4 regions of the Bacillus sp. ISL-75 genome follow, and region 1 is predicted to be linked to each of the others. Evidence: riboswitches for the same ligand, from Rfam matches in the RefSeq annotation. Region 1 holds a riboswitch; each other region holds the start of a gene.
What was found. Region 1 has a riboswitch for S-adenosylmethionine ahead of metK (methionine adenosyltransferase). Riboswitches for the same ligand answer to the same signal wherever they lie in the genome.

Region 1 (7,513 bases):
TATAGTTTTGTGTTTTGTCGTGTACACAACCGATAAAACCACACATTATGTACTTCACCTCATTCTAAATATCCTTTAAAAGGACGTATTGCCCCAAAGCGCAAACGCCTTGCGCTGGAGCTAGACAGAAAAACATACTCTCTAATACTACCACTTTTTTTATAAAAATTGCACTGTGAACCATAGGCAAATTTAATATCATCATTTTTTACTTCTTTTGACCTGCTTAAACACTTCATTTTTTCAATTATTTGTTACTGTACAGGTAAATAGACATACGAATAAAAACAGGAGTTACATGTAGTATGTAACTCCCTTTGTATTGTCTAGCTCCAGCGCCAAGGCGCTTCTGCTTTTCTATTTATAGATTTGCTTGTTGACGTAATGTTTCTACTTTATCTGTGCGCTCCCAAGGAAGATCCACATCTGTACGGCCAAAGTGACCATAAGCTGCTGTTTGTTGGTAAATAGGGCGACGAAGATCCAACATGTTAATGATACCTGCAGGGCGAAGGTCGAAGTTTTGACTTACTAGGTCAACTAACACGTCTTCGCTGACTTTACCTGTACCAAAAGTATCAACTGCAATCGAAACGGGTCTAGCAACTCCAATTGCATAGGCAAGTTGAACTTCTACCTTATCAGCAAGGCCAGCAGCAACGATATTTTTGGCAACATAACGTGCGGCGTAGGCAGCTGAACGGTCCACTTTTGTAGGATCCTTACCAGAGAAGGCACCACCGCCATGGCGAGCATATCCACCATACGTATCTACGATGATTTTACGGCCTGTTAAGCCAGCATCCCCTTGTGGTCCGCCAATAACGAAACGGCCGGTTGGATTAATAAAGTATTTTGTCTTTTCATCGATTAATTCGTTTGGAACTACCGGATTAATAACATATTCCTTCAAGTTACGTTGAATTTGCTCTAACTCAACTTCAGGATTGTGTTGAGTTGAAATAACAATCGTATCAATGCGTACTGGTTTATCGTTCTCATCATATTCAACCGTTACTTGTGTTTTTCCGTCTGGGCGTAAGTAATCAAGAACCTTATCTTTACGTACTTCTGTTAAACGGCGAGCAAGTTTGTGCGCTAGTGAAATGGGAAGAGGCATAAGCTCTTTTGTTTCATTACAAGCAAAACCAAACATTAAACCTTGGTCCCCTGCACCAATTGCTTCGATTTGTTCATCAGACATTTGACCTTCACGCGCTTCCAATGCTTGGTCAACACCCATCGCGATATCTGGAGACTGTTCATCAATAGATGTTAAAACAGCACAGGTTTCTGAGTCAAAACCGAATTTCGCGCGATTGTAGCCGATGTTTTTAATCGTTTCACGAACAATTTTTGGAATATCCACGTAGGTAGATGTGGTGATTTCTCCTGCTACTAGCACTAGTCCTGTTGTTACTGAAGTTTCAGCCGCAACACGGGCATTAGCATCCCTTGCTAAAATAGCATCTAAAATGGAATCAGAAATTTGGTCACAGATCTTATCAGGATGACCCTCAGTAACTGATTCAGAAGTGAACAAACGACGTTTTGTTGACATCTGAATTCCTCCTATAATATGAGATAATCGAGGTTTTAGGAAGGTTACAGGAATACTTCCTTAAACATCGAGAATTTGATACGGTACTCATTCCCTTAGTATGTAATAAACAAAGGATTTTTATTAGAGACTCTTTTCATAAAGGACTTATACAAAACAAAAAACCTTACCAGAGAGGAAAGGTTGTTCCGGGCCTTTCGCTCTTATCGTTCAAGGTCAAAGCCTTGCGTCAGATTAGCACCTTCGCATCCTGAAAAGGACCTTTTAAGTGGTCAATCTTTTCATACTGCAGGTTGCTGGGTTTCATTGGGCCTGTCCCTCCACCAGCTCAGGATAAGAGAGTATCCGTTCAAATTAGAATAATATCACACTGCCCAACAATGTCAATGAATTTTTTAAGAAATGTTTTTCAACAAAATGGGAAATATACGAAATATGTTAGTATCTTTTATAAATTTTTTTTATATCTTCAATTAAAGTTTTATAATATATAAATCCAGTTAAATAGGATACATTAATTCAGTTAATGTGTTATACTTTTTATATTATTAACAACCTAAAAACGAAATAAAGGAAGGTCTCATTAAATGAATTCTGTTGATACTCCTAATGAATTAAATCAATTGTTAAATGAAAGTCATGTTCATGTGCAATTATCTGTTCCTCAATTAGTTGAGAAAGTCTTAACCCGTCATGAAGGAGCATTAACTTCTACGGGAGCAATTAGTGTCGCTACTGGAAAGTATACTGGCCGGTCTCCACAGGATAAATTCATTGTTTTAGAAGATTCAACTAAAGACAAAATTGAATGGGGCACGACCAATCAACCAATTTCAGAACCGGTTTTTACAAAGCTTTATCAAAAGGTCATTAATTATTTACAACAGAAAAATGAGATCTTTGTTTTTAAAGGATTTGCGGGTGCTGATAAAAAATCACGTTTATCCATCCAAGTGGTAAATGAATTAGCTTGGCAAAATTTATTTGTACATCAGTTATTTATTCGCCCGTCGGATGATGAACTACTTGCCCATGATGCTGGATTTACCGTTATTTCTGCACCTAATTTCAAGGCAGATCCGGCTATCGATGGTACCAACTCGGAAGCTTTTATTATGATTTCTTTTGAAAAAAGAATTGTTTTAATAGGTGGTACAGAATACGCAGGGGAAATGAAAAAGTCGATTTTTTCTGTAATGAATTATTTACTGCCTGAAAACAATATTTTTTCGATGCACTGTTCTGCCAATGTTGGGATTGAAGGCGATGTTGCTTTATTCTTTGGCTTGTCTGGAACTGGCAAAACAACCTTATCAGCGGATTCCACTCGTCGATTAATTGGTGATGATGAGCACGGTTGGTCCTCTAATGGTGTCTTTAATATCGAGGGGGGCTGCTACGCAAAATGTATCAATCTTTCTCGTGAAAAGGAGCCGCAAATCTTTGATGCCATCCGCTTTGGAACTGTCCTAGAAAATGTAACATTGAATCAGGAATCAAGAATCGCTGATTATGATGATGGAACGTTGACCGAAAATACACGTGCCGCTTATCCGATTGACGCAATTGATAATATTGTTCAACCAAGTATCGCTGGCCATCCAAATACGATTGTCTTTTTAACCGCTGATGCATTCGGAGTCTTGCCTCCAATTTCAAAATTAACAAAGGAACAAGCAATGTATCACTTTTTAAGTGGCTACACCTCAAAACTAGCCGGAACAGAGCGTGGAATAACGTCACCACAAGCTACCTTCTCCACTTGCTTTGGTGCTCCATTCCTGCCGCTGCCTGCGACTCGTTACGCAGAAATGCTCGGTGAAAAAATACTTGAGCACAATGCCAATGTTTTTCTTGTCAACACTGGCTGGACCGGCGGCGAATATGGAGTCGGTAATCGAATGAAACTTTCCTACACGCGCGCTATGGTTGAAGCCGCTCTTGAGGGAGAATTAAACCATGTGGAGACTGTCAAGGACGCGATCTTTGGATTAAATATCCCGCTCCATATTGCAGGTGTACCAGACGAAGTCCTACAGCCGATTAAAACTTGGTCGGATTCGCAGGCATATGAAAAGAAAGCAAAAGAATTAGCCGCAAAGTTCCGCGAAAACTTTAAAAAATTCACTAATGTTTCAGAAGATATTGAAGAAAAAGGCGGACCAATAGCATAATATCAAAAGCCCATATCGATTCGATATGGGCTTTCTAATCTCATTAGTTAGTCGAATTTAATGATATTAATTGATAGGTTATGGTCGTGCTGTTATTTTGCAACTCGACTTTTTTTATCAATGCGGTACCACTTGAATCACTATCGATTGTTTTTCTTACATCAATCGGAATCTCAATTGGATAAAGTCTGTACCCTTCTTTTTCTAGCAAAAAGACGTTTTCTTCCACTCGTTTTTCTCTACCTTTAGTTACAATCATCGTATTTAACTCAAGAGGCATACCCATATACATCCGCTCCTCTACTTGTAATACCTATATATTATCATCTTTTACGGTGACTTTTCATCCACTTCGTTAAATCATTCACGACTTTTCTATTTACTGCTGGTGGGAAGTAATGTGTAAATTCGTTAAAATACCATGCTTCGACTGGTTTTTCTAGTAACCTCAGCCTTCTTTCAAGACGATACGCGTGCTCCACCGAAACATTTCCGTCTTTAGCACCATGGATAATCAGGACAGGGGCTTTGATCTTTTCTATTTGATAAAGAGGGGTCCTTTCTTGATACCGTTCCGGAAATTTCTGAGGGGTTCCGCCAATGACCCTCTTCATCATTCTCCGTAAATCTTTACGTTCCATATAGGTGAGGGACATATCACTGACCCCGCCCCAGCTGACAACAGACGCGGTCTCAGGGAACTCAATTCCTGTCAAAAGCGCCATTACACCACCCCGCGAGAACCCAAATATATGTATTTCACGTACTCTAGGCATAGATTTTAACAGCAAAAAGGCGGAAAAGGCGTCTTCCCTGTCGTCCCCGGCAAAATCCTCATTGCCTTCCCCACCTTGATTTCCACGATAATAAGGCGCAAAAACAACAAAGCCCTCCGCTGCGAACTGGGCAATCCTTGCTGGTCGAACTTTGCCAACATTTTTAATGCCGCCGCGTAAATAAAGGAATCCATCATACTCACCTTCCCCAATCGGTTCCGCAAGCATTCCTTTCACTCGTAATCCATTGGAAAGGTAAGTGATTACTTTTAATTCAATATTGGGATTTGGAGAAGGAAAGCGCGTGATATCAACAATCTTTCCATCATTGTATTGGCTCATCAGCAAAACTTCCCTTTTTTTATAAAATTTATTCTCTCTAGGCATTCACACATTTTTCTCCTCTTCATACGATATCTTAGGCAATTAGCCCAGATTTTTTATGATAAATAAGGAGGCTCGCTTCATGAAAAAATCGTTAAAGTTCAGTTTCTCCTTTCTGCTCATCACTATACTTATGTTTTCACTTGTCGCTTGTAATAGCTCTACAAAAAATGAAACAAAGAAACTTGAGAAAGTTCGAATCGCTGAAGTTACCCGGTCGATTTTCTATGCCCCGCAGTATGTTGCCCTAGCCAAAGGATTTTTCAAAGCTGAAGGTTTAGACGCCACACTAACAACAACACCCGGCGGCGACAAAACCATGACCACTCTGATTTCTGGGGGGGCCGACGTTGCCCTAGTTGGTTCAGAAACATCGATTTACGTTTATGCCCAAGGAGCAAACGACCCCGTCATCAATTTTGCACAATTAACCCAGACCGATGGTACTTTCCTCGTTGCTAGAGAAAAGATTGATAATTTTTCATGGGATCTCTTAAAAGGAAAAACCTTCTTAGGGCAACGTAAAGGCGGCATGCCACAGATGGTCGGTGAATTTGTTTTAAAAAAGCATGGAATTGATCCTCAAAAGGATTTGAACTTAATCCAGAACATTGATTTCGCCAATATTGCCAATGCCTTTGCTTCTGGAACGGGCGAATTTGTGCAATTATTTGAGCCAACGGCAAGTATTTTTGAAAAAGAAGGAAAAGGTCATATTGTTGCTTCCTTCGGTAAAGAGTCTGGCCACGTACCATATACTACGTTTATGTCCAAGGAAAGCTATATGAAAGAAAATAAGGGAACGATTGAAAAGTTCACACGAGCAATTTACAAAGCTCAACAATGGGTAGAGTCGCACAGTGCTGAGGAAATTGCCAAAGCGGTGGAACCGTTTTTTCCAGATACAGATTTAGAAATTATGACCACTGTTGTTGAGCGTTATAAAAATCAAGGATCTTTTGCAACAGATCCTATCCTTGACCAAGAGGAGTGGAACAATCTACAAAACATCATGAACGAAGCAGGAGTACTGCCAAAAGAAGTAGATCATCAAACACTTGTAAATACAGAGATTGCTAACAAGATAATAAAAGAATAAAGGAAAGGGAGGCCGTCCTTATGAGCTTTTTGACCGTTCAAAATATTCATCACACCTATTTTACTAAATCCTCTGCCACCACGGCCCTCTCCGATATTTCATTAACAGTGGAGGAGGGCGAGTTTGTCTCCTTCCTCGGCCCCAGCGGCTGTGGTAAGACGACTCTGCTTTCCATTATTTCTAGTTTGCTTAAACCAACGCAAGGTACTGTTTTGTTAGAAAAAAAGCCGGTAACTACCGCAAAAAACCAAATCGGTTATATGCTCCAACAAGATTATTTGTTCCCTTGGAAAACGATTGAAGAGAATATCCTGATCGGTTTGAAATTATCAAAGCAGTTGAACCAAAAAACAAGATTGGCTGCCCTTGGCCTGTTAAGCCAAATCGGATTAACCGGGGTGGAAAAACAGCTTCCTAGGCAGTTATCAGGGGGTATGAGGCAGCGGGTGGCTCTCGTTCGGACGCTTGCCACAGAACCAAAACTGCTTATGCTTGATGAGCCTTTTTCCGCTCTCGATTATCAAACTAAGCTTAAATTGGAGGATTTAGTATCACAAACATTAGATAAATTTGGAAAAACAGCTATTCTCGTTACTCACGATATTGGTGAGGCTATTGCCATGAGCGATCGCGTTTTTCTGCTTTCACCAAGTCCCGGGAGAATCTATAAAACATTTACGATGCCGGAGGAACTAAGAAATATATCCCCATTTGAAGCAAGAAATCACGAGGCATTTTCAAGTATCTTTCAAACCATATGGAAGGAGTTGGAGTCTCTTGAGCCAGAAAAAGAATAAGCTGGAACTCCTCCATAAAAATTATATTCAATCACTGCAGGTTGAAAAAAGATGGGTCGGATTTTATCAGGCGATCATTTTTATCGTCTTTTTCTCTAGTTGGGAATTGTTTAGTCAAAAGCAGTGGATCGATCCGCTTCTTTTCAGTTCTCCCTCAAAGATATGGAATTTACTCCTGGAAAAAATTCAGGATGGAACTTTAGTTAGCAATATTGGCGTAACCTTAACGGAAACCGTCCTGGGATTTATTCTAGGCACACTACTGGGTACGATATTAGCTGCTATCCTCTGGTGGTCACCAATGATTTCAAGGGTGCTTGATCCTTATCTTGTCATCTTAAATGCTATGCCGAAAGTCGCATTAGGGCCCATTTTGATTGTGGCGCTAGGTCCTGGGTATTCATCGATTATTGCCATGGGCGCGATTATCTCAATTATCATTACCACCATTGTGGTATATACCTCATTTAAAGAGGTGGATCCGAATTATCTTAAAGTACTCCAAACTTTCGGAGCAACTCGTTGGCAATGCTTCAAAGAGGCTATCCTCCCCGCAAGTTTTCCAACGATTATTTCTACTCTTAAGGTAAATGTCGGTCTGTCTTGGGTCGGTGTGATCGTAGGTGAATTCCTTGTATCCTCTAGAGGACTTGGATACATGATCATTTATGGCTTCCAAGTATTTAATTTTACACTTGTTTTCTTATCACTTTTGGTTATCG
Region 2 (7,513 bases), on a different contig from region 1:
ATTGCTTCGGAAGATTAGTTAATAATTCTGATGGTGGAAATTGCTTCATTGTTCTCACCTGCTTAATTATTTATAAGAATCATTATGAATTTCTAGTCACAAATGATATAACTTTTATAATAGCTTGTAAAGAAAAAATCCCAAATTTCAAACGAGGTGAAGATTCGTGAAATTAAAAATTTCATGTCTGCAAATGGATATCGTCTTCGGTGATCCCAATAAAAACTACCAAACTGCCGAAAGACTCATTGAAAATGCACTGACTGAACAACCCGATATCATTGTCCTTCCGGAACTATGGACAACGGGATATGACTTGACCCGCCTGAATGAAATTGCAGACCCAAAAGCAGTACAAACAATTGAATTTCTGAGAAATGCAGCACAACAAAATCAGGTTCATTTCGTTGGCGGCTCAGTTGCGAACCGTGAAGAAACAGGAGTAAAAAATACTCTCCTCATCATCAATAAAGATGGCACGCTTGTGCACAAGTATAGTAAACTACATCTTTTTAAACTCATGAATGAGCATGTTTTCTTAGAGCCTGGCGCCGAGAAGGGACTTTTCCAACTTGATCATCATCAGTTTGCTGGGTCGATCTGTTATGATATCCGGTTTCCAGAGTGGATACGCGCTCACACATCAGAAGGTGCAGAAGCACTGTTTGTTGTGGCCGAATGGCCTGCACCCAGATTGTCCCACTGGAGGGCCCTTTTAATTGCCAGAGCAATTGAAAATCAATGTTATGTAATTGCCTGTAACCGTTCTGGAAATGACCCAAATAACCATTTTGCTGGTCACTCGATGATTATTGACCCGTGGGGTGAGGTCATTGCTGAGGCTGGAATGAAGGAAGAAATCCTATCGGCTGAAATTGAGATGGACTTAGTCAAGGAGGTCCGTAAGCAAATTCCTATTTTCACGGATAGAAAACCAGAATTCTATAAATAATAATTTTCAAAAAATATTGACACTTTCTCTTTGTTACTGATATGATTTTTACCAGTTAAATAGATTTTCTCTTATCATGAGCTGGCTGAGGGATTTGGCCCTTTGAAGCCCAGCAACCGACCGGAAACCCATTGAAATGGGGCGCTTTTTGCGCTGGGGATTCCCCCTTTAAGGCACGGTGCTAATTCCAACAGAAGGATTATCTTTCTGAGAGATAAGAGGTGCGACAGACAATATTGTCTATCAGCCTCTTTCAGATGAGAAAGAGGCTTTTTTAGTGCCTGCGTGCATAATTAAGCCTCCCAAAAACGAGGAGGTACCATAATGAGTCTACTAAAACAAAAAACATACCAGCCTTTAACAAACGAAAGTGCAGTTGAACTGGCACTTGAATTGAAAATTTTTGACCAGCATGCAAAACTTTCCTGCAAGGAGATTGGCGATGGGAATCTCAATCTAGTCTTTCATATTGTTGATGAATTGGAAGGAAAAAGTGTTATTATCAAACAAGCTCTCCCTTATGCAAAGGTAGTTGGCGAAAGCTGGCCATTAACTTTGAAAAGAGCAAAAATTGAAGCGGATGCCTTAAAAATTTTCGGACAGATTGCTCCAGATTATGTGCCCCAAGTTTTTTTCACAGATGATGTCCTAGCTGTAACCGTAATGGAGGACCTTTCCCATCTTTCGATCGCAAGAACTGGCTTTATCAAAGGAGAAACTTATCCATTAATTTCAAAACATCTAGGTGAATATCTTGCAAAAACATTATTTTACACTTCTGATTACGGATTAAGCCCTTCCGTAAAAAAGGAATATGTACAACAGTTTATCAATCCCGAGCTTTGCAAAATAACTGAAGATTTAATCTTCACAGATCCTTTTATTGATGCAGAAACCAACGATTTCGAGGAAGGACTGCGTCCTGTTGTCGAAGAGCTTTGGCAGGATGATGAACTAAAGTTTCATGTAAATATTTTGAAGAAACGCTTTTTAACAGAGGCTGAAGTTCTCCTCCATGGTGATCTTCATACCGGAAGTGTTTTTGCCGATAATTATGAAACAAAAGTAATCGATCCCGAATTTTCTTTCTACGGACCAGCTGGATTTGATATCGGCCAAGTAATTGCAAATCTTCTCTTCCAGGTAATAGCAAATGTTGAAGAAAGGGATCTTTTCCTCAATCATATTGAAACGGTATGGAGTGAATTTGAGGATCAATTTACACTATTATGGAATACGGAGAATAAAGACGATTACGCTAAATCCTATACCTTTCTAAACTATAATTTAACTAAGTTTTTTGAGGATTCAATCGGCTTTGCCGGCTGCGAATTAATCAGAAGAACAATTGGTCTTGCTCATGTTGCTGATTTAGATCAGATCGAGGATGATCAAACTAGATTCACTGCAAAACAGAAAACACTAGGTCTAGGGAAAGTCCTAATCAAACAACGAAAAGAAATCAAAAATCTGACTGCTTTCATAGCAACTGTTAAAGAAACACTTTAATATAGAAAAAGCAATCCAACTAGGATTGCTTTTTCTAGTCAGAACCCTGTCAATAACCAACAAAAAAACACTTCCCAATGAAGTGTTTTTTGAATTGCTTTTTTTACAGCATAGGATTTTCATTCTTTGCTTTGAGTCTTTGCCATCTTTTCTCAACTTCTGCTTCAAATTCTTCTAGCATTGGCTTGTTTTCAACTTTAAGTAGGTGTTTTGTTTTCCCCATATATTTTAACCAATCAGAAAGTGGAATTCGTTTGTTCTTCTCTTCAGGATTGTAAGTTATGGTTGTAACACCTTGTTCTACTTCATATAGCGGGAAGAAGCAAGAATCTACAGCAGCTTCGATAATTTTTGCACCAAAACGGTCATCAGATTTCCAGTTTAGTGGGCATGTGATGAGAAGTTTTCCATATACTGTTCCAACATTTTGTGCGTACCATTGTGCTTTTGCACCTTTTTTAACTAAGTCCTGTGGAAAGGCTTCCGAACCGGTAAACACATAAGGAATATTGGTAGCAGCCATAATTTGCGGAGTATCCTTATGGTGGAAGGCTTTTCCTCGCTGTGCTTTTCCAACTCCTGATGTACTTGTCATATGACCCAGTGGTGTTGAATAAGACATTTGTGAGCCTGTATTCATGTAGCCCTCATTATCATATTCAAGCATAATCAGTTTATGTCCGCGAAGAGCAGTACCAATCGCAGAACCCATACCAATATCCATACCACCATCACCAGTAATCATAACAAATGTGGCGTCATCCGATACTTCAATTTCGCCGCGTCGTTTTAATTCCATGAATGCTTCAACAGTACCTGAAAGCGTTGCGGCACCGTTTTGGAACAAATTGTGCATCATCGTTTGCTTATGGGAGGTGCTAGGATATGATGTTGTTGTTACATAAGCGCATCCCGTTTGGAATAGAGTAACAATATCTCCCTCAATCCCTTTAAAGAATAACTCGAGTCCAGCAAAAATTCCGCACCCTGGACATGCCCCGTGACCGGAGGCAATCCGTTTCGGTTTACCAGTTAAAGCACGTAACGGCGGGATTTTCACCTTTAATTTATTGGTTTCTTCATCCATCTTCACATCAATTAAACCTGATTTAAAAACATCCCCGTGCTGTGGCAAAATAACAGGCTTAAGGATTTTTTCAGGATTACCTGGAATATGACCATAGTAATCAAATGGCTTTTCAGCATATCCTTTTTCCTTTGCATCAAGTGCCATTTCAAAGAAAGCCTGTGCATCAGTTGCATAGAAATCCTTACCACCGAGACCAAATACGCGGCTTAACACGATCGTCTTGTTGTCTTTGTCATCTTGAAGTGCAGATTTTACTTCATGTGTAAGGTTAGGACCATTTGCTCCGTAAGAATCCGCACGTTCCCCAACTAATAATGATTTTACATTCTTAAGGGCTTCACGAATTTCCTTTGCAGGGAATGGACGGATAATATTCGGGCTAATTACACCTGCTTTAATTCCTTTTGCACGAAGTTGATCCACTACATCTTTAGCAGATTCTGCCGCAGAGTTTAATAGGAATAATGCTACATCAGCATCTTCCATTTTATATAAATCTAGAACTGGATATTCTCTTCCAGAAAGCTTAGCATATTCCGAAGCCACTTCCTTAAATACCTCACCAGCATTGTACATTGCTTCTGATTGTTGGTAGTGATTGTTAATGAAATCATCACCACTCATATGAGCACCAATCGTTACTGGCTTCCTCAAGTCTCTAACAAAGTTGTAATCGGTTGGACATTCACCTACAAATTGCTGTACAACACTGCGGTCCTTAAAGAATTCCACTCGACGCTTTTGGTGGGATGTAAAGAAGCCATCATAAGCAACAATAACTGGTAAGCGAACCTTTGAATGTTCGGCAATTTTAAGCGCCATAATATTTATATCATATACAGCTTGCGGTGTTTTTGCTGTTAAGATTACCCAGCCTGTATTTAATGCATAATAGAGATCCGAGTGATCGCCACGAATATCAAGCGGACCACTGACGGCACGAGTAACTAGATTCATAACCATTGGAAAACGTGTCCCTGATTGGACAGGCATTTGTTCAAGCATATATAAGAATCCATTTGCACTGGTTGCATTGATAACACGTGCACCAGTTGCCGCAGCACCGTAGCAAATACCTGCTGAACCGTGCTCGCCATCGGCAGGAATCAGTTTAATATCATGCTCCCCGCGCGTTTTCATTTGATCTAAAAATTGTGCAACCTCTGTTGAAGGTGTAATTGGGAAATATCCCATAATATGATAATTGATTTGTGCTGCCGCCATAGCAGCCATTTCATTTCCAGATTCAAAAGTGGAAATTTGTTCTGCTACACCTTTTGTTGTTAATTTATCTTCTAAAATAGCCATTATTGGATTCCTCCTGCAATATAAGGAAAGTTTTGCTTTACGCGGTTATTATCTGCATACCCAAGCATTTCACGAAGATCACCGAGTGCGTCGGTTGGGCATGCTTCCACGCATTTCAGGCAGCCTTTACAGTATTGGTAATCAATACCTTGAAGGAACATTTGTTTTCTTCCACACTTATCTTCTCCTTCTTCCCAAACGAAGCAAAAGTCAGGACAAACGTTGTCACATGCAGCACAGTGAATACATTTGTCTTGTTGGAACTCCGGAAGGAATCCTTGGCGTGAACCACTTAAATCTTTAAAAATACTATTTGCTTGAGAAACCATGACACCACCGATTTCCTGAGTCAAGTATCCAAGCTGTGGATGTGGGCGTGTGAAGGCTTTTCCTTCAGCCCCTTCTGGCACTTTATATGTTTTAAATTGAACCTCATTATAACCGCGGTCAAAAGTGCGGATATTTGGTTCAACTAGATGCGGGTATTTCTTCGTAAACGTTTTCCGAATCACGTCTCTCATGGATTCAGGATCTAGAAAATCACAAATACGATATAATGCTCCTAGCATTGCCGTATTTACTTTCGTTTTTTCCTCTACGGCTATCTGGAGGGCATCAACAATCGCTAGTGTACCATAATCTAATTGTAAATCCGTTTTAACTTCATCAAAATCCCTTGCTGTATTTACTAAGACTATACTATCAGCATTCAAACCGCTAACAACATCAACCGTTCTATATAAGGCTTCATGGAAAACACCAACAATATGTGGTTGTTCAATGGGACTATGATCTCTAATTTCTACATCTGGTTCACAAAAGCGAATGAAACTCTTTACTGGAGACCCTTTTTTCTCAGAGCCGTAGGATGAAAAATTGGATCCTTTCAAGCCAAGACTTAAAACACCAGCCTCCGCTAACATTTTTCCAGCCAGGTTAGCTCCCAGCCCCCCAATTGATTCAAGACGGATTTCAAAAAATCCTAATTCATTTTTTTTCAGTAAAATAGACATAATGTCCCTCCCTAACTTCGTTCAATAAAATAACACGAAATAGACATAAAAATTCAACTTCCCAAAAACTATTGTAAGACAACTATTTTTATTACGCTGTGATAAAAGTCAAACATAACGATAATTATTTTGAAACACATAAAATTTTTATTGAATAAGGGTTACTATATATGACTTTAAAGAGCTTTCATAATTATATAACAGGTCAATTTATGTTGTATAACAGGTTACAAAAAAATGATCTGCATCCATTTCAGGATACAGACCATTCCATTTGTTTAAAGATCGTTAATAACAATATAGGAAGCTTTTACTGGCCCATGGACACCAACTACTAGATTCAATTCAATATCCGCAGAGTTACTTGGTCCGGTAATAAAATTGATGCATGAAGCAACATGCCCCGTTTTCTTGTGAATCTCCCTCATCTTTTGAGCAGCTTGCGTAATCCGTGGAACTAAAGTGCTTTTCGGTACAAGTGCAATATAGGTTGCTGGTAAAAAGCTAACTGTTCTTCCTTTATTCTCATCGCTAAACAAAACCACCGTACCGGATTCTGCAAGTGTTATTTCACTTATGGTAATCCCGACATTAGCCTTTTCCGCTTTCGCGATATTTTCTTTCCCTTTGGTATGATTCCATTCAAATACTTCCATTTTCCGGCTAGGCCATTCTTTCTTAAATAGCGGATCCAGCCCCCACTGAGAAAAACGCTCATCTTTCCAGGTTACACTTGGGCCGCCACCATAACCTGAAACCACTTTGTTAAGCGTAGTTGCTAAATCTTTGCTGTCAGTTACATAGAGGTTTGTATGGATTTTCTTACATTGTTCTGTTAATACCTCTAACAAATCGTCCTGAGTAGCATCCTTTAACACCTCATATTGGGGCTGGAATTTCCAAGTCGGCCTTTCAACCGCAGAGGAAATTCGTGGGCGTTCAAGGCGGCCGGCAATTTGATTTAAAAATTTATCCCGATTTTGAATCGTCCCTACCATGATTATTGGCCTCCTTTTTCACGGTTTTTAAACCAATCTCTGAATCGCTCTTTATTTGGTGCCGGAAACTCACGAATATCTGTCCAAGCCTTTAATGGACCTGGCCCTTTTGATATTTTCTCTCCAACCGTAAACGGGTTCATTGCAGCTGGTGTCATTTTCGAACCAAGCTTGTATAAGAGTGGTGATGCTGCCCCTAAACCAAAAGCCTTCATTGCCAGTTTCTCGGAAATAGGTGCTTTTCCTTCTTTTTCGACAATGATTTCACGGTGTTTGTGGAGAAGGTTATGTAACGGTATTTTTACCGGACATACCTCTGTGCAAGCACCACATAGAGTTGATGCGTAAGGCAATTCTTTGAATTCGTCATATCCACCTAATAAAGGAGAAAGGACCGCACCTATTGGGCCAGAATAGATCGAGCCGTAGGAGTGGCCGCCCACATGACGATACACAGGGCATACATTAATACATGCAGCACAACGGATACATTGCAATACCGACTTGAATTCCCCGCCAAGTATGTTGGATCTGCCATTATCGACAATGACAAGGTGAAATTCCTCCGGACCATCCGCATCCAATGCTTCTTTTGGTCCTGTTAACACGGTAATATAACTGGTTAATTTTTGCCCTACGGCGC
Region 3 (7,513 bases), on a different contig from region 1:
TGTATGAAACGATGGATGGACGTTTCATGAGCATTGGCGCTCTCGAACCAAAGTTTTGGGATAATTTTTGCAGCGCTAATGGGCGTGAAGAATGGATTCAGTCGCATTTTTCCCAAACGGTGGAGTCCAATCCAATTTTTCAAGAAATCTCAGCACTTTTTAAAAGCAAAACCTTCTTTGAGTGGATTGAATTCGCCCAAAAGGTAGACTGCTGTATGGCTCCTGTCCTTGAGATAGGGGAATTAAACGAGAACCCTTACTTTCAAGAGAAGGAGCTCATCTTTTTATCACCTTGGGGAGACTATCAAGTTAAAATGCACAGTGACTTAGAGCAGGAATCCATTGCCCCTCCGCCTCAAAAAAACGAGCATAAAGAAGAGATATTGAATAATATTTTGATATAAAAGGAGAACCTAGACTGCCCGAGGATCATTTGGCAGTCTATTTTTTGTATAGGTCGTAATAGCACCATACAATAGGTGAATATTAATGTATAATAATGGTATAAATACATATTTAAGGGGGAGGGTTCGGATGATGGGCAGAACTGATTTGTTTGGTCTCTTTGCTATAATTCCAATTTTATTGTATTTAATCATTCTTGGGTTTAGTATTTATTTCATTGTAAGAACAATAAGGTTCATGAATGAAAAAACTAAATTAGACCAACAAAGAAATGAGAAGTTGGATGAACTGATTCAAACGATTAAAGTAAATAATAGGACAGAAGAGTAAATGAAATCATTTGTGAAAACGCTAGAAGACCTAAGCGTTTTCTTTTTAAATGATTTGTTTTAAGCTAAAGTCAACAAAGGACTCTGAACGAATGGTTTTTTCGTGAAAGGTTAAAAATGATGTAACCGGATTTGGGATCACGATACATCTCATCCCTGCTTCAATTGCTGCTAAGGCTCCATTAAGTGAATCTTCAATTGCTAGTGCCTCTTGCGGCTCAACCTGCAACTCCTCTAGGGCCTTTAGATAAAGGGCAGGATCAGGTTTAACTTTAACTACATCTTCTCTTGTTTTAATTACCGAGAAATATTCCCAAAGCTGAAACTGCCTAAGGAACCCCTCGACCCACTCTCTCGATGAACTAGAGGCAAGCCCAATCATAAGCCTGAGCTCCCTAGCTTCCTCTAATTTTTCCACAACTCCCTCACGCACTTCTAAAATTCCCTTTTTTTCTAAGAAGCGCTCATGTGCTAATTTATTTATTTTTTTCGAATCAACCTTCATTCCCGTTTGTGCCTCTAAGTATTGAAAAAATCCCTCATCTGTAGTTCCAATACATTTAGCAAATTCCTCAAGTGGCAATTCAATATTAAACTTCTCTTTTAACAATTCCTCAAATACTTGATACCAAATCGTCTCTGTATCAATAATCGTTCCATCAAAATCAAAAATAACTGCTTTAATTGCCATGGTCTCCTCCCATTCTAGTGCACCAATTTACTTCTAGGTAGTTTCATTATAAATTGAATCCCAGCTACTGTCGCAAATTTAACTAAAAGAATAGAAACAATTTACCAAAGGTTTACTTATTATTATTGATAAATGCTTTTTGAAAATCCAATGACAAGCAGTATAATAGAGTAAGAATATCATTAACTTAATAGGATCATCTATGTATTGAAAGGAGGAAAAATGTTGTTTGAAAAAGCATTGCCATTACTAGAATCGCACTTCGGTTATAGCTCCTTCAGGACAGGCCAAGAGCAGGCAATCCGTTCCGTTTTAACCAGCAAAAACACAATTACGGTTATGCCAACGGGTGGCGGTAAATCCATCTGTTATCAAATTCCTGCACTTGTCTTACCCGGTACCACAATAGTCATTTCCCCACTGATTTCTTTAATGAAGGACCAGGTAGATGCCCTCATTCAAGTCGGTATTCCAGCAACATTTATCAATAGTTCGTTAAGTTTTGGCGAAGCAAATAGGCGAATGATGGAAGCGGCCGAAGGAAAATATAAGCTTCTGTACATAGCGCCTGAGCGTTTGGAATCACGTGAATTTCTTGAAGATCTTTACAGCATGGACATTCCATTAGTAGCCGTGGATGAGGCCCACTGTATTTCGCAATGGGGACATGATTTTCGGCCAAGCTATCGCCATATTCAACAATTAATTAATAGCCTGCCGCAAAGGCCAATTGTATTGGCCCTTACTGCTACAGCCACACCAAAAGTACGTGAGGATATTTGCGATTTATTGAATATTGATGAAGAGAATACGATTATTACCGGATTCGAGCGGGAAAATCTGTCCTTTACTGTTATCAAAGGACAGGATCGCGACAAGTTTATTAAAGACTATTTAAAAAAGAATGATAAAGAAGCGGGCATTATATATGCAGCAACAAGGAAGAATGTCGACCAAATTTATGAGAAATTACTGAAAGCAAATATTAAGGCAGCCCGCTATCATGCGGGGATGGGGGATGTAGAGCGAAATCGTGAGCAGGAACGATTCTTAGAAGATAAAGCGACAGTGATGGTCGCCACCTCTGCTTTCGGAATGGGAATAGATAAATCCAATATCCGTTATGTGGTACATTATCAGCAGCCCAAAAATATGGAGAGTTATTATCAGGAAGCGGGCCGTGCGGGCAGGGATGGTCTGAAGAGTGAATGTATCATGCTTCATTCCTCACAGGATGTTCAAATTCAGCGTTTTTTAATTGATCAATCCAGTGATCGGAGCCGCATCACACAAGAATTAGCTAAACTCCAGCAAATGGTCGATTATTGCCATACCGAAAACTGTCTGCAGGAATTTATCTTAAAATATTTTGGTGAAACCGAAACAGAGCCTTGCGGCAGATGCGGCAACTGTTTGGACACGAGGACAAGCATCGATGTAACGAAGGAAGCCCAAATGGTGATGTCCTGCGTTATTCGGATGGGGCAGCGCTTTGGTAAAACGATCACGGCTCAAGTGTTAACAGGTTCAAAAAATAAAAAAGTAACGGAAATGGGTTTTGATAGGCTTCCAACCTATGGAATCATGAAGGATAGAAGTTCAAAGGATGTCAGTGACTTTATTGAATTCTTGATATCACAGGAATTAATCGCGATCGAGCAAGGGCAATTTCCAACCTTATTTGTTTCACCAAAAGGAAAAGATATTCTCTTAGGTAAAGAACAGGTCCATCGCCGTGAAACTGTACAGGTGAAACAAGTAGCTAAGGATGACCCATTGTTTGAAGTGTTAAGAGAAGTGCGGAAGCAGATTGCCGAATTAGAAAAAGTACCACCATTTGTCATTTTTTCTGATGCTGCCTTAAAGGATATGTGTGCAAAGCTGCCAAAGTCTACGGAAGAATTTTTACAAGTTAGTGGAGTGGGAGAACTGAAACTTAAAAAATATGGCCTAGAATTTATTCAAGCCATCCGTACCTTCTGTGAAACTAATGTAGACTATCAAAGTGAGTTGGTACCTTTGGAGAAAGCTCCAAAGAAGCCAGCTAAAAAAGCTGGGGTAACCGATTCTCATTTGGAGACATTAAAATTACATCAGGGGAATTTTTCGATTGCGGAAATTGCCAAGCAGCGGAATTTGGCAGTTAGCACGGTGGAAACCCACTTACTTCAATGTGCGCAACAAGGGTTAGAAGTTGATTTTTCAAAACATATTCCGGATGAATACATGCCGCTTCTAGAAAAAGCCTTGGCAGAGGCTGGCCGTGAGCGACTGAAGCCGATCAAGGAATTGCTGCCCGAGGAAGTAAGCTATTTTATGATCAAAGCCTATGTTTATTTTATTAACAAAAAGAAATAGTTTGGCAAAAAGAGGGCACACATCAGAGAAATATTGAAATTATCAATATTTTTAGAATATTCTTAACGGTTGTCGATATCACTGTTATCTTGTTGATATTTCCCCGGGAATTTGTCGATATCCCACCTAATAAAAAGAACAGGGAAGCAATATAACCTAGCTGCCCTGTTCTTTATCATATTCATCTAAAAATGGCTTATTAGCATAATAGTACATCATCGCCATGAAAACAGCGCCGCCAATCAGGTTGCCTATCGTTACAGGCACTAGATTGTGAATCACTCCAGCCCATGAAATCGTCCCTGGATGGTTTAAAACTAAGGCAATGGCAAACGTACACATGTTAGCGATACTATGTTCATATCCGGAAATAAAGAAACAAAAGACAAACAGCATCATCGCAAACATCTTCGGTCCATCGCCTTTTAGACCCATCGGAAGAAAAAAGGCCATACAGACGAGCCAATTACATAGGATTGCTCGGAAAAATAGCTCGGTTATTGGGACCTGCATTTTGATCTCGACTACATGAAGTAGAAAGCCGTTAACCTCGGAACTTTCATAAAGTCCCGTTGTAAAAATAATAAAGGCAAAAACCGCCGCACCTAGTATGTTGCCCGCGTAACTGCAAATCCATAGTTTTACGACGTCCATCCAGGTCATTTTCTTGCGAAGTGCGGCATAGGTGTAATAAAACGTATTTCCAGTAAACAAATCACCACCGCCATAGGCAATTAAAATGATGGCAGCCCCGAAGGTAAGTGCCGCCATCGGATAGGCAAAAGGGTTATCCTTAACATAAAAGAAATTCCCCGTTTTAAATGCTACAATGACCCCGAAGCCAATAAACATACTGGCAAGCGCCGCCCGTAAAATATAACGAAGGATGCTTTGCCGAAAGATTTTCAGCTTTTTAAGGGCGAGTTTCTCGGCTTCTCCTAAAGGCTGCATTTCCATGTTAGTCATAACCACCATTCGCAATTAAATATTATCCTTTTATTTTTTATCCAAAGTGCTGTGGTTATGTATTAGTAGGTAAATTTTTCATAAAACAAGCATAGAATAATAGTATTTTTTAAAACATAAACTTTTGTAATGGTTAAAAATAGCAATAACATCCGTAATTCAGTTATAATAGAGAAGTTTTTTGAAGACTGATTTTAAGGAGTCATTATGTCAAAATTGAAAAAAATTACCCCTTCATATGATCCATGGGAAGCCTATTTAGATATTGAGCAATATGGAAAGCCTCAATTAACCAATATTGAATTCACCACGACGACCCTTTGTAATATGCGTTGTGAGCATTGCGCGGTAGGCTATACACTCCAAACAAAGGATCCGCAGGCGCTTCCTCTGGATTTGCTCATACAAAGATTAGAAGAAATCCCGACACTTCGATCACTTAGCATTACCGGTGGAGAACCGATGTTATCCTTATCCTCGGTAAAAAATTATGTTGTACCTATTTTAAAATATGCCCATGAACGCGGTGTACGGACGCAGATTAATTCCAATTTAACCCTTGAATTAGATCGTTATGAATTAATCGTGCCTTACTTAGATGTTTTACATATTTCGCATAACTGGGGGACCGTCGATGATTTTGTCGAGGGTGGCTTTGCCAGAATGGAACGGAAGCCTGAATATGAACAACGGGAAAAATATTTTAATAGAATGATAGAAAATAGCCGTGAACTGGTAAGAGCAGGGGTGATGGTATCTGCTGAAACGATGTTAAACAAGCGGACACTACCGTATTTAGAAAAAATTCACCGTCAAATTGTTGATGAAATGCTATGCCAGCGCCATGAAATACATCCAATGTACCCAAGTGATTTTGCTAGCAATCTCGAAAGCTTATCACTTAATGAAATAAGAGAAGCGATCCATCACTTACTAGATGTCAGAGATGAAAATGTGTGGATGCTATTTGGCACGCTCCCATTTTATGCGTGCAGCGATAATCAAGAGGAATTAGCTCTTTTACAACGTTTATATAAAAGTAAAAATGTCACAGTCAGGAATGACCCTGATGGACGTTCACGATTGAATGTAAATATTTTTAACGGAGATATTATTGTTACTGATTTCGGTGATACACCGCCACTAGGAAACATCCAAACTACAAAGCTAGTAAATGCATATGAAACATGGCAGTCATCTGCTTTAGCAAACGAATTAAGCTGTCATTGCCCAGCTGTCAAATGTCTCGGGCCAAATATATTAGTTAAGAACAGTTATTATCAGGAAATGGACTTTACCAAGCGAAAAAGCAGAATAAAGTAATAAAGCAAAAGCACTTTAAATGCATTAAATTTAAAGTGCTTTTCTATGTAGTACTAGCCGAAAGATAACCTAATACCTCGCCTTGCATCGTACTATTTGGCGGATTGGGAATAATAACTGTATTAGAAATATTCAAAACACTATTGACAACTTGTTAATGGGAGACTAAAATCTAATTTATTACTTTAAATGAATAATACGTTCTCTTATCAAGAGTGGCAGAGGGACTGGCCCGATGACGCCCAGCAACCGTTCCGTTTGGAATTGGTGCTAAATCCTGCAAAACAATTTATTGTTTTGAAAGATAAGAGAGGAGTAGTCCCTTAATTTGTGATGAAACCTCTCTTTTCTGGAGAGGTTTTTTATTTTTATATAAAAACAAACCTTTCCAATCGGAGTAATGGAGTATTGATAAGAATCTAAAAGGGGGAGCTTTAATCATGAAAAGAAATATCTTTAAAAGTACACTCGTATCAGCATTAGCAGCAACACTCTTACTCACAGGCTGTGCTTCTGAGGGAGAAACAAAACAAGCAAGCACTCATAAAAAGGTTTCACTTGAAGGTGTGTCTGAAAAGTTTACAAGTGGTGATCCGTTAAAAATCAAGGTGATCCGTAAAATTGGCGGTGATGATCATACTGCCCAATTCTTAGCAGGTGCAAAAGAAGAGGGAGAAGCCTTAGGTTTTCAAGTGGACGTGTTTACCGCAAATGGTGACACGGCTAAGTTCCATGATGCTATTAATCAGGCATTAGACCAGGATTATGATGGATTTATCATTTCTCATGGTGACGATGATGCGACTGTTAATGATGTAAAAAAGATAGTTGAAAAAGGAAAAAGTGTAGTCACATTTGACTCAAATCCAAATATTGCGAAGGTTGATGGAGTAACGCTTACTTCACAGGATGATGAAGCCTTAGCAACTTTGGCCCTTGATCAACTCGTAAAGAATACAAACGGAAAAGCAAATATTGCCTACCTATGGGTCGACGGTTTCCCTGCAATGGTTAGACGTAATAAGGTTTATCAAGATGTCCTTTCAAAAAATCCTGAAATTAAAGAAGTAGAACGCTTTGGTGTGGCTGCGGCAGATACAAGTGTACAAACACAAAACGCAGTTGCAGCCATGTTAAATAAATATCCAAAAGGCAAACTGGATGCCATATTTGCTACTTGGGATACATTTGCAATCGGTGCAGCACGAGCTTTGAAAGAAGCGGGACGTGAAGAAGTGAAGATTTATGGAATCGATGTTTCCAATGCGGATCTGCAAGAAATTCAAAGAAAAGGCAGCGCTTGGAAATACACAGCAGCTGTCGATCCGAAACTTATCGGTGCTGTTGATATGAGAATACTCGCGAAAAAGCTTGCAGGTGAAGAAACACCACAGACCTTTGATTTAGATGCTTCACTTGTTTCACAAGAAAATCTTCTCAA
Region 4 (7,513 bases), on a different contig from region 1:
ACTAGGCTAGCTATATTAAAAAAAAGTCCTACATCTGAAATCGCCCTTTCAATCACCAAATTATTTGACCTTGCAATAATGGATTTAATAATAAAATAACAAGAAATATATAGAACTATCCCTATGAAAATTCTAATACTGGAGGCTGGATATAATGAAAATGCTCCAGTAAAGCTATACATCAAATAAAATAACAACATCGCTACTTCAAACAAGTGAAGCCTATAGAAGTAAAATGAGCCGATATGGATGAATAAATATATAATAGAAAAGACCAAATACGGTTTTATGGCAAACCCCACATAAATATAGTAATTTGCAAGAGTTACCAGTAAAAAGAGAAAGAAGATTGTGAAGCTGTATTTTTGAGAACTTGGAGATATATTATCGTCCATCTTACACCCCCTGGGATTTCTTGGTCCTCCATTTATATCTTGTTCCACTTACTTTAATATACTCATAAATTATGTTCTTAAATTCTTTATCTATAAAAAGTACTAAGGTTAATAGAAGGAAGTTAAATACAACTGCTAAAAATGGATGGGAATCTAGAAAAAATTCAATACCACCTAAACATATGATAAAAAATGATAAGTATGGATATATTGCCTTTTTGGCAATAATCCAACGATTTGGATTGTAAATCCAAAATCCTAATAGGGCAATTCCTTCAATCATAACACCTGCGAATGCTGCTCCAGTTACACCAAATAACCTGCTTAAAAACAAATAAAGAAAGACTCCTGAAATTACTGCAATCGATTGAACAATGGTACGAAGAGACTGTAATCCCTTTGTCGTTAAACCATCTGCTAATGCAATATTAATTGCCTGTAAGGTAAGCATTAAGGATAAAATTTTCAGTGGAAATGATGCATGAATCCACTTATCACCAAACAGTAAATCTATTACAACATTTGACATATAGTAAAAAGGAATTGTCATCGCCATTCCTACTAATGTCATGATCTTGATAAGCGTTATGTTGTATCTTAAATGATCGTCTAATAGATTATTATTAAAGGCTCTGAATAGTACAGGGTAATAAGCTCCAGCAATAATAAATGGAATTTGCTGTAATGCCTGGGGGATTCGATAAGCTACTGCAAATAATGCAACTTCTTCTAGAGTTATGGTCTTTTCCAGCACTAGGGGTCCTAAATGCGGAAGCATTACAAAAAGCAATCCACCTAAAGTAAATGACCCTAGATTTTGTAAAAGTCCTTTATGGAATTTACCTTTCAATCGAATGTTAACATTTCGACTTACTAGATAGACCCCAACCACACCCCCGGCAAAATAAGACAGACCATATAAAGTGGTAATAATCAATGGCTTAAGGCTAAAGTGAATCCCTACTGTTAGGGTGAGAACTAAACAAACAGAAGAAATAATTCGTATCATCCCGTTATACTGCATTTTCTCAATCATTTGAAAAAACGTTGTACCGATACTTTGTAGGGCAATTCCTAAAACCATCGGAATAATTAAATAATACGCTGTTTGTATTAACTCTTTATTCCCTGAGTTTGAAATATGAATTACGACAAATCCACAGATAAATGTTGCTACAAGTAAAACCATTCTCATTTTCACATATGAAGAGATTAGGATGGATAGATCCATATCCTTTTTAGATCCTTCTCTTAAGACAATGGTACTTAGTCCAGCATCTGTAAAATATCCCATAATCATTGCAAATGCTAACACAACACTAAACATCCCATAATCATACGACTTTAAATAATTGGCTAAAACGATTAGTGCCGTAGCATTTAATACACTAGATAGTGCTGTACTATAAAACAGATGAGTAATATTTTTTGCAATAGAATTTTTCTTTAATTTCTCCATAAAAATAGCCACCTTATATTAACAAACACCTGATTAAAGAAGTCTTCCCCCTAGTAATTATCCTGTTTGATAAATAACTCCTACAATTCTATTGTTTTTTCTATCCAAGTAATCTTTTGTTAGAAGTACATCTTCTTTCTTCGTTTTATTTTCTTTTAGCACTAAAATAACACCATCACATTGATTTGCTAGAATATGAGAATCTGATGCTATTAAAAAAGGTGGGGCATCAATGATTACCACATCAAACTCCGACACACAGTTACTAACAAATTCCTTTACTTTACTTGCTATCCATATTTCTGAAGGATTTAAAGGAATAGGACCAGTTGGTAAAACGAATAGTCCTGGGACAAACGTTTCTTTAATATAAAGTTGGATGTTTTCTTCATCCAAAATCACATTTGTTAATCCACTCTCATTTTTTATCTGAAACAAACTGTTTAATGAAGGTTTCCGTAAATTGGCATCAACAAGTAGTACCTTTTTTCCTTGCTCAACAAAAGCAATTGCTAATTTAGAAGAGATAATAGATTTTTGTTCCTCATTACGTGGCGATGTTACCATTAATAATACCGAATCACTAATAGATACTTGATCTATATTCGTACGAATCATTCGGATTTGTTCTGTACTGATTGAATCTTCATTAAGCTGAAGCCTTTGCATTATTTTTTTTGTTTCATCCCTTTTCTTATACACTGATTTGCCCCCTCTTATTATCATTTAAGACGGCTGACTGTTGCTTCCTTTTGTTTTTATTCATAAATTTTCTTTTGCTATTTTTTAAATTTATTTGTCCTAATACTGGTAAACCTACAATACCTTCAATCTCTTTTACATCTTTAATCGAATCGTCCCAATACTCTCTAAACATTGCAAGGCCAACTCCAAGGAAAATTCCAATCACTGAACCAATTGCGACGTTTAAAGACAAACTCCCAACGATCTTAATCGAAGGATCTCCATCTGTATCACTTAATAGCTTTATATCCTTAACATTAAACAGCTCATACATTTTATTGACCGATGTTTTAGCTATGGTATGTGCAAGCTTCTTAGTACTTTCCAAATCATGATCCCTTACTACTACATTGATAATTTGTGAATTTCTATTATTTTGTACAACTATCTTTTTCTCTAATTCGTCATCATTTATACTAAGCTCTTTTTTAACAGAATTTAGCACGATTGGACTCTTTATGAAATCAATTGTTGAAGCAAGCAGCATACTAAGTTCTTGTGTATCACTATAATTACCCTCTTCCTTTGTAAGTTTGCCAATTAGGATATTTTCAGTAGCTTCATAGGTTGGCTTTAATAAAAATAGGGATAAACCAACAGTCAAAAGAGATACACATATTACTGTAAGAATGATGGTTACTATTCTCTTTCTAATAATTCGAAGGAACTTTTTTAGATCTATTCTTTCGTCCATTGTGACCTCCAAAAACTAATATATTTATTACTCAGTTTTTACCATTTTAATCAGTCATGAGAGAACTGAAACATCCCGCTCCATCGTTAGCAATACATTTATCCCTCTAATTACTCTTTATAACGAACACAAAGGTGCAAATTAACAAAAAAGTGTTGGATTCTACTTTGAATTCATCGCGTCTTCTTCTGGAGTAGAATAATAATTATGTACTCCTTTATCCTTAATATAGTTTGATCCTATATTCGAATATAAACTATTTCTCATAGACTCTTTTGAAAATTCTATTATTGGATTATTGCCCTTTACTATATGTGCGTCCCATATTAAACCTTCAAATTTATTATCAGAGCCACTTACTGTTATTACTTTTTTAGTATATTTAGAGACTTGAATTTGAAGTCCATTAAAATCATTACCAGAACTTTCATTTGGAACACTCATCGAGCTATTAATGTCAATACAGCTTATACAGTCATCCAAGGTTAGATTAATAAATCGATTGCCGTTAATAAAGCTATATTTATTACTATCCTTTGGTTTTTCAGCTTCCAATTTAACACCGGTATGAAATCCTGCAATTCTAATATCAGTAAAATTAACAAAACAAATGAATTGACCTGGGCCACCAGCATAAAGATTAAGACCAGTACCCTTATGTGAACCGCTAGTGTTTACGATTGTAACATTTTTGATTTCTGTTCTATCCCATGACCAAAATTTTTGATTACCGTCTAAGTAAATAACATCTGAATCAAAGTGATCATCTATTATTTCAAAAATTCCATTTGAAATTGATGCATTTTTTTTCACATCAATTACCTGAAAGTTCCCTTCTATTATTAACCTAGTATTTTGACCAAATTCCAATTCAACACCCTCTTTTAAAACTAATCCTTTCTTTAGAATATAACTCTTATTTCCAAGTAACTTTACTTTTCCAATTTTTGTTTCCTGACTGTAATTTATTGCTTCTTGAATGGATCGTGAATCGTCTTTCAAATCATCACCGTTAGCTCCAAATTCATCCACATTCACATATTCGTTTTGGCCAGTGCCAGTCCTTGTAGCGACTTGATGCTCATTTTTAAATAAAAAAAGAAGGCCAACAATAAAAATAATGGCTGAAATATATATAGTTGTACTCCTTCTACTCATAATTCTCTCCTTACAATCCCTTAATTGATTCTTTATATAATTAATTATAGTTCATTATAATGAACAAATCAACAATATTATCCCATAAATAGGTAATTACGCTCGGGAATGTTCTGATTTTCGTAATCCATTTTGATTTTGACCGACTGCTGTTGTCCTTTTTTTACTCCGATTATTTTTAAACCAGTCATAAGTTTTCTCTAAACCAGCCTGAAAATTATGAAGTGGTTCCCACTCCAGGTCCTGTTTAATCTTTGTATTTTCCAACCTAGAAAATTTGATATCACCTTGCTTTGGCTCTTTATAGATTACTTCTTTTATATCTTCCAAATTTCCGAGAGTATAAATAAAATCGTTCACACTTGTCTCTGTATTAGTTGATAAATTATAAACCCCTTTGAGATCATATTCGACGCCGCGATAAATGGCATAGGCAACATCTTCTACATATATAAAGTCCCTAGTTTGCTCTCCGTCACCAAAGACCTGCAGGGGCTCTTGCTCTAAAACATTGTTAAGAAAAATGGAAATGACTCCACCTTCACCGACCGTTCCTTGTTTAGGACCAAAAACATTCGAAAAACGGTAACAAAGTGTTTCAACCCCAAACATTTCAGTCCACTTTTTACAGTATAGTTCCCCTACCCATTTATTGATTCCGTATAATGATAGAGGATCACATAAAGCATCTTCTTTCAATGGAATATTATCATTAAGACCATAAACGGCTGCTGAAGAAGCAAATACTACCTTTTCCACTCCATATTTGGTTGATAATTGAAGTATATTTGTCAATCCTAGGATGTTTGATTGAGAATCTAGGTATGGGTTCACCATTGATGTTCCGACATTTACTTGTGCTGCCAGATGAATAACTACATCAAATCTATTAGATTGGAATACACCCTCACACGTTTGGTCTTCTACGTTTAATTGATAAAATTTATGTTTGAACTTCACATTATCCTTATTTCCTGTAGAAAGGTTATCAATAATGTAGACTTCATCACCTTCCTTAAAAAATCTTTCAGAAACAAAGGAACCTATAAAGCCATAACCACCAGTTACAAGGACCTTCATATTTTCACCTCTATATATTTTGTCTAATTGTTATAACTATTTTTTGACTTTTTGTAGGGCGTTTCTTAACTCAATTAAGTCTTTCTCATTTATCAATCCAGATTCTAGTGCAATATTTATGAAAATATTCCAATTTTTAACATTTCCCTTACCATTATCATGTGTATCAGATTTTGCGGTATCTTGGCTTAAAAGTGTTTGTATGTCTACATCTAGTATTTTGGCTATTTTTCCCAAAATTTCAATTGAAGGGTTACTCTGGATATTTCTTTCGATTTGACTTAAGTAAGATTTTGAGATAGATGTTTTCTCAGCTAATTGAGATAAGGTAAGGTTTTTCTCTTTCCTTAATTTTTGAATTTTTTCTCCTAACATAATAGGCCTCCTAAAATAAATTTCACTCCTCTCTTAAATATCATTATAGTAAACATTTCGTTCTTTGTAAAGAACGAAGATAATCACCTAATACTTTTGGTAAGTGCTTTATTACGAACAACACTTAACCATTAACTCATTTTTAATAAAATAAATTGACACCACCGCTAAGTTGTAGTAAATTTTATAAATAATCTAAATATTACTTTCTTATCAAGAGAGGTTGAGGGAATGGCCCTGCGACACCTCAGCAACCATCAATGGATCGCCATTGAAAAGGTGCTAAGTCCTGCAAATTAGTCGTTAATTTGCAAGATAAGAAGAATGACTTTTTGGTCGTACTTACAAAAGCCTTTCTTCTTATAGAAAGGCTTTTTTATTTAATAATTTTTATACAACACAAGGAGTGGTAGTCATGTACAAAATTGATACGAAACTTGCTCAAATTGGAAATCGCAGTGAAACAACAACTGGAACCGTAAATCCGCCTGTATACTTCTCAACAGCCTTTCGTCACGAGGGAATTGGTCAATCAACTGGATTCGATTATATCCGAACAGGGAACCCAACGCGCCAGCTTCTTGAAAAAACTATTGCCGATTTAGAGAACGGCGATCAAGGATTTGCCTGCAGTTCTGGTATGGCAGCAATCTTAACCATACTTGCTTTATTTCAATCCGGTGATGAATGGCTGGTAAGTGAGGATTTATACGGCGGTACCTACCGTTTATTAGAAAAAGGCTATCAAAAATGGGGCTTGAAAAGTCAATATGTTAATACCTGTTGTCCGGAAGAGATTGAAAAGAAAATTACGCCGCAAACAAAAGCGATCTTCCTTGAGACACCAACTAATCCGCTTATGCAGGAATCAGATATTGCCGCTGTTTCAAAAATTGCCAAGGAACATGGACTATTGCTAATTGTGGACAACACTTTCTATACGCCACTGTTACAACAGCCGATTACCCTTGGTGCTGATATTGTCATCCATAGTGCGACGAAATACTTAGGTGGCCATAATGATGTTCTAGCCGGGCTTATTGTCGCTAAAGGAAAAGAGCTTTGTGAAGCATTGGCATTCCATCATAACGGTGCTGGAGCGGTCTTAAGCCCATTCGATTCTTGGTTATTAATGCGCGGTATGAAAACATTATCACTTCGAATGGAAAGACATGAAAAAAATGCTAAGAATATCGTCGAATTTCTTTCCCTGCATGATGCTGTCACAGATGTCCTCTATCCGGGACGGGGTGGAATGGTTTCCTTTAGAATCAAGGATGAAGCTTGGGTTAATCCATTTTTACAAGGCTTAAATCTAATCAGCTTTGCGGAAAGTTTAGGTGGAACGGAAAGCTTTATCACTTATCCAGCAACGCAAACCCATGCGGATATTCCTGAAGAAATCCGAATTCAATCCGGCGTCTGCAATCGTTTATTGCGTTTCTCCGTTGGACTTGAGGATTCACAAGACATAATTGAAGATTTGGAAAAAGCTTTTGCCCATGTTCAAGAAGGAGTGATTGCATAATGGCACACGAAGAATACACATTTGAAACCAGGCTCCTTCATAATAAGCACAAAATTGATCCTACAACAGGAGCGGTTAGT

Region 2: it holds a riboswitch for S-adenosylmethionine, as region 1 does, so the genes downstream of both, mtnK (S-methyl-5-thioribose kinase) here and metK (methionine adenosyltransferase) in region 1, are expected to answer to the same signal.
Region 3: it holds a riboswitch for S-adenosylmethionine, as region 1 does, so the genes downstream of both, J7E63_RS07140 (sugar ABC transporter substrate-binding protein) here and metK (methionine adenosyltransferase) in region 1, are expected to answer to the same signal.
Region 4: it holds a riboswitch for S-adenosylmethionine, as region 1 does, so the genes downstream of both, J7E63_RS18730 (methionine biosynthesis PLP-dependent protein) here and metK (methionine adenosyltransferase) in region 1, are expected to answer to the same signal.

The regions. Positions count from the first base shown of each region.
Region 1 is NZ_JAGGQX010000013.1:68,247-75,759, forward strand. It holds gene asnB (asparagine synthase (glutamine-hydrolyzing)) at 1-46, opposite strand, end outside; gene metK (methionine adenosyltransferase) at 362-1,561, opposite strand; SAM riboswitch class I at 1,762-1,901, opposite strand; gene pckA (phosphoenolpyruvate carboxykinase (ATP)) at 2,149-3,735, shown strand; gene J7E63_RS05905 (DUF2584 domain-containing protein) at 3,779-4,021, opposite strand; gene J7E63_RS05910 (alpha/beta hydrolase family protein) at 4,059-4,853, opposite strand; gene J7E63_RS05915 (ABC transporter substrate-binding protein) at 5,029-5,994, shown strand; gene J7E63_RS05920 (ABC transporter ATP-binding protein) at 6,015-6,791, shown strand; gene J7E63_RS05925 (ABC transporter permease) at 6,772-7,513, shown strand, end outside.
Region 2 is NZ_JAGGQX010000052.1:166,088-173,600, reverse strand. It holds gene J7E63_RS21055 (pyridoxal phosphate-dependent aminotransferase) at 1-49, opposite strand, end outside; gene J7E63_RS21050 (carbon-nitrogen family hydrolase) at 167-952, shown strand; SAM riboswitch class I at 1,021-1,173, shown strand; gene mtnK (S-methyl-5-thioribose kinase) at 1,277-2,461, shown strand; gene J7E63_RS21040 (transketolase C-terminal domain-containing protein) at 2,565-4,859, opposite strand; gene J7E63_RS21035 (2-oxoacid:acceptor oxidoreductase family protein) at 4,859-5,872, opposite strand; gene J7E63_RS21030 (LutC/YkgG family protein) at 6,151-6,870, opposite strand; gene J7E63_RS21025 (LutB/LldF family L-lactate oxidation iron-sulfur protein) at 6,873-7,513, opposite strand, start outside.
Region 3 is NZ_JAGGQX010000016.1:66,633-74,145, reverse strand. It holds gene J7E63_RS07170 (CaiB/BaiF CoA transferase family protein) at 1-404, shown strand, start outside; gene J7E63_RS07165 (hypothetical protein) at 535-735, shown strand; gene J7E63_RS07160 (HAD family hydrolase) at 781-1,425, opposite strand; gene recQ (DNA helicase RecQ) at 1,651-3,783, shown strand; gene J7E63_RS07150 (formate/nitrite transporter family protein) at 3,940-4,740, opposite strand; gene yfkAB (radical SAM/CxCxxxxC motif protein YfkAB) at 4,957-6,072, shown strand; SAM riboswitch class I at 6,276-6,383, shown strand; gene J7E63_RS07140 (sugar ABC transporter substrate-binding protein) at 6,513-7,513, shown strand, end outside.
Region 4 is NZ_JAGGQX010000046.1:34,969-42,481, forward strand. It holds gene J7E63_RS30360 (O-antigen ligase family protein) at 1-395, opposite strand, end outside; gene J7E63_RS18700 (oligosaccharide flippase family protein) at 397-1,854, opposite strand; gene J7E63_RS18705 (CpsD/CapB family tyrosine-protein kinase) at 1,912-2,556, opposite strand; gene J7E63_RS18710 (YveK family protein) at 2,549-3,292, opposite strand; gene J7E63_RS18715 (glycoside hydrolase family 55 protein) at 3,455-4,450, opposite strand; gene J7E63_RS18720 (NAD-dependent epimerase/dehydratase family protein) at 4,547-5,530, opposite strand; gene J7E63_RS18725 (helix-turn-helix domain-containing protein) at 5,567-5,905, opposite strand; SAM riboswitch class I at 6,113-6,227, shown strand; gene J7E63_RS18730 (methionine biosynthesis PLP-dependent protein) at 6,321-7,433, shown strand; gene metC (cystathionine beta-lyase) at 7,433-7,513, shown strand, end outside.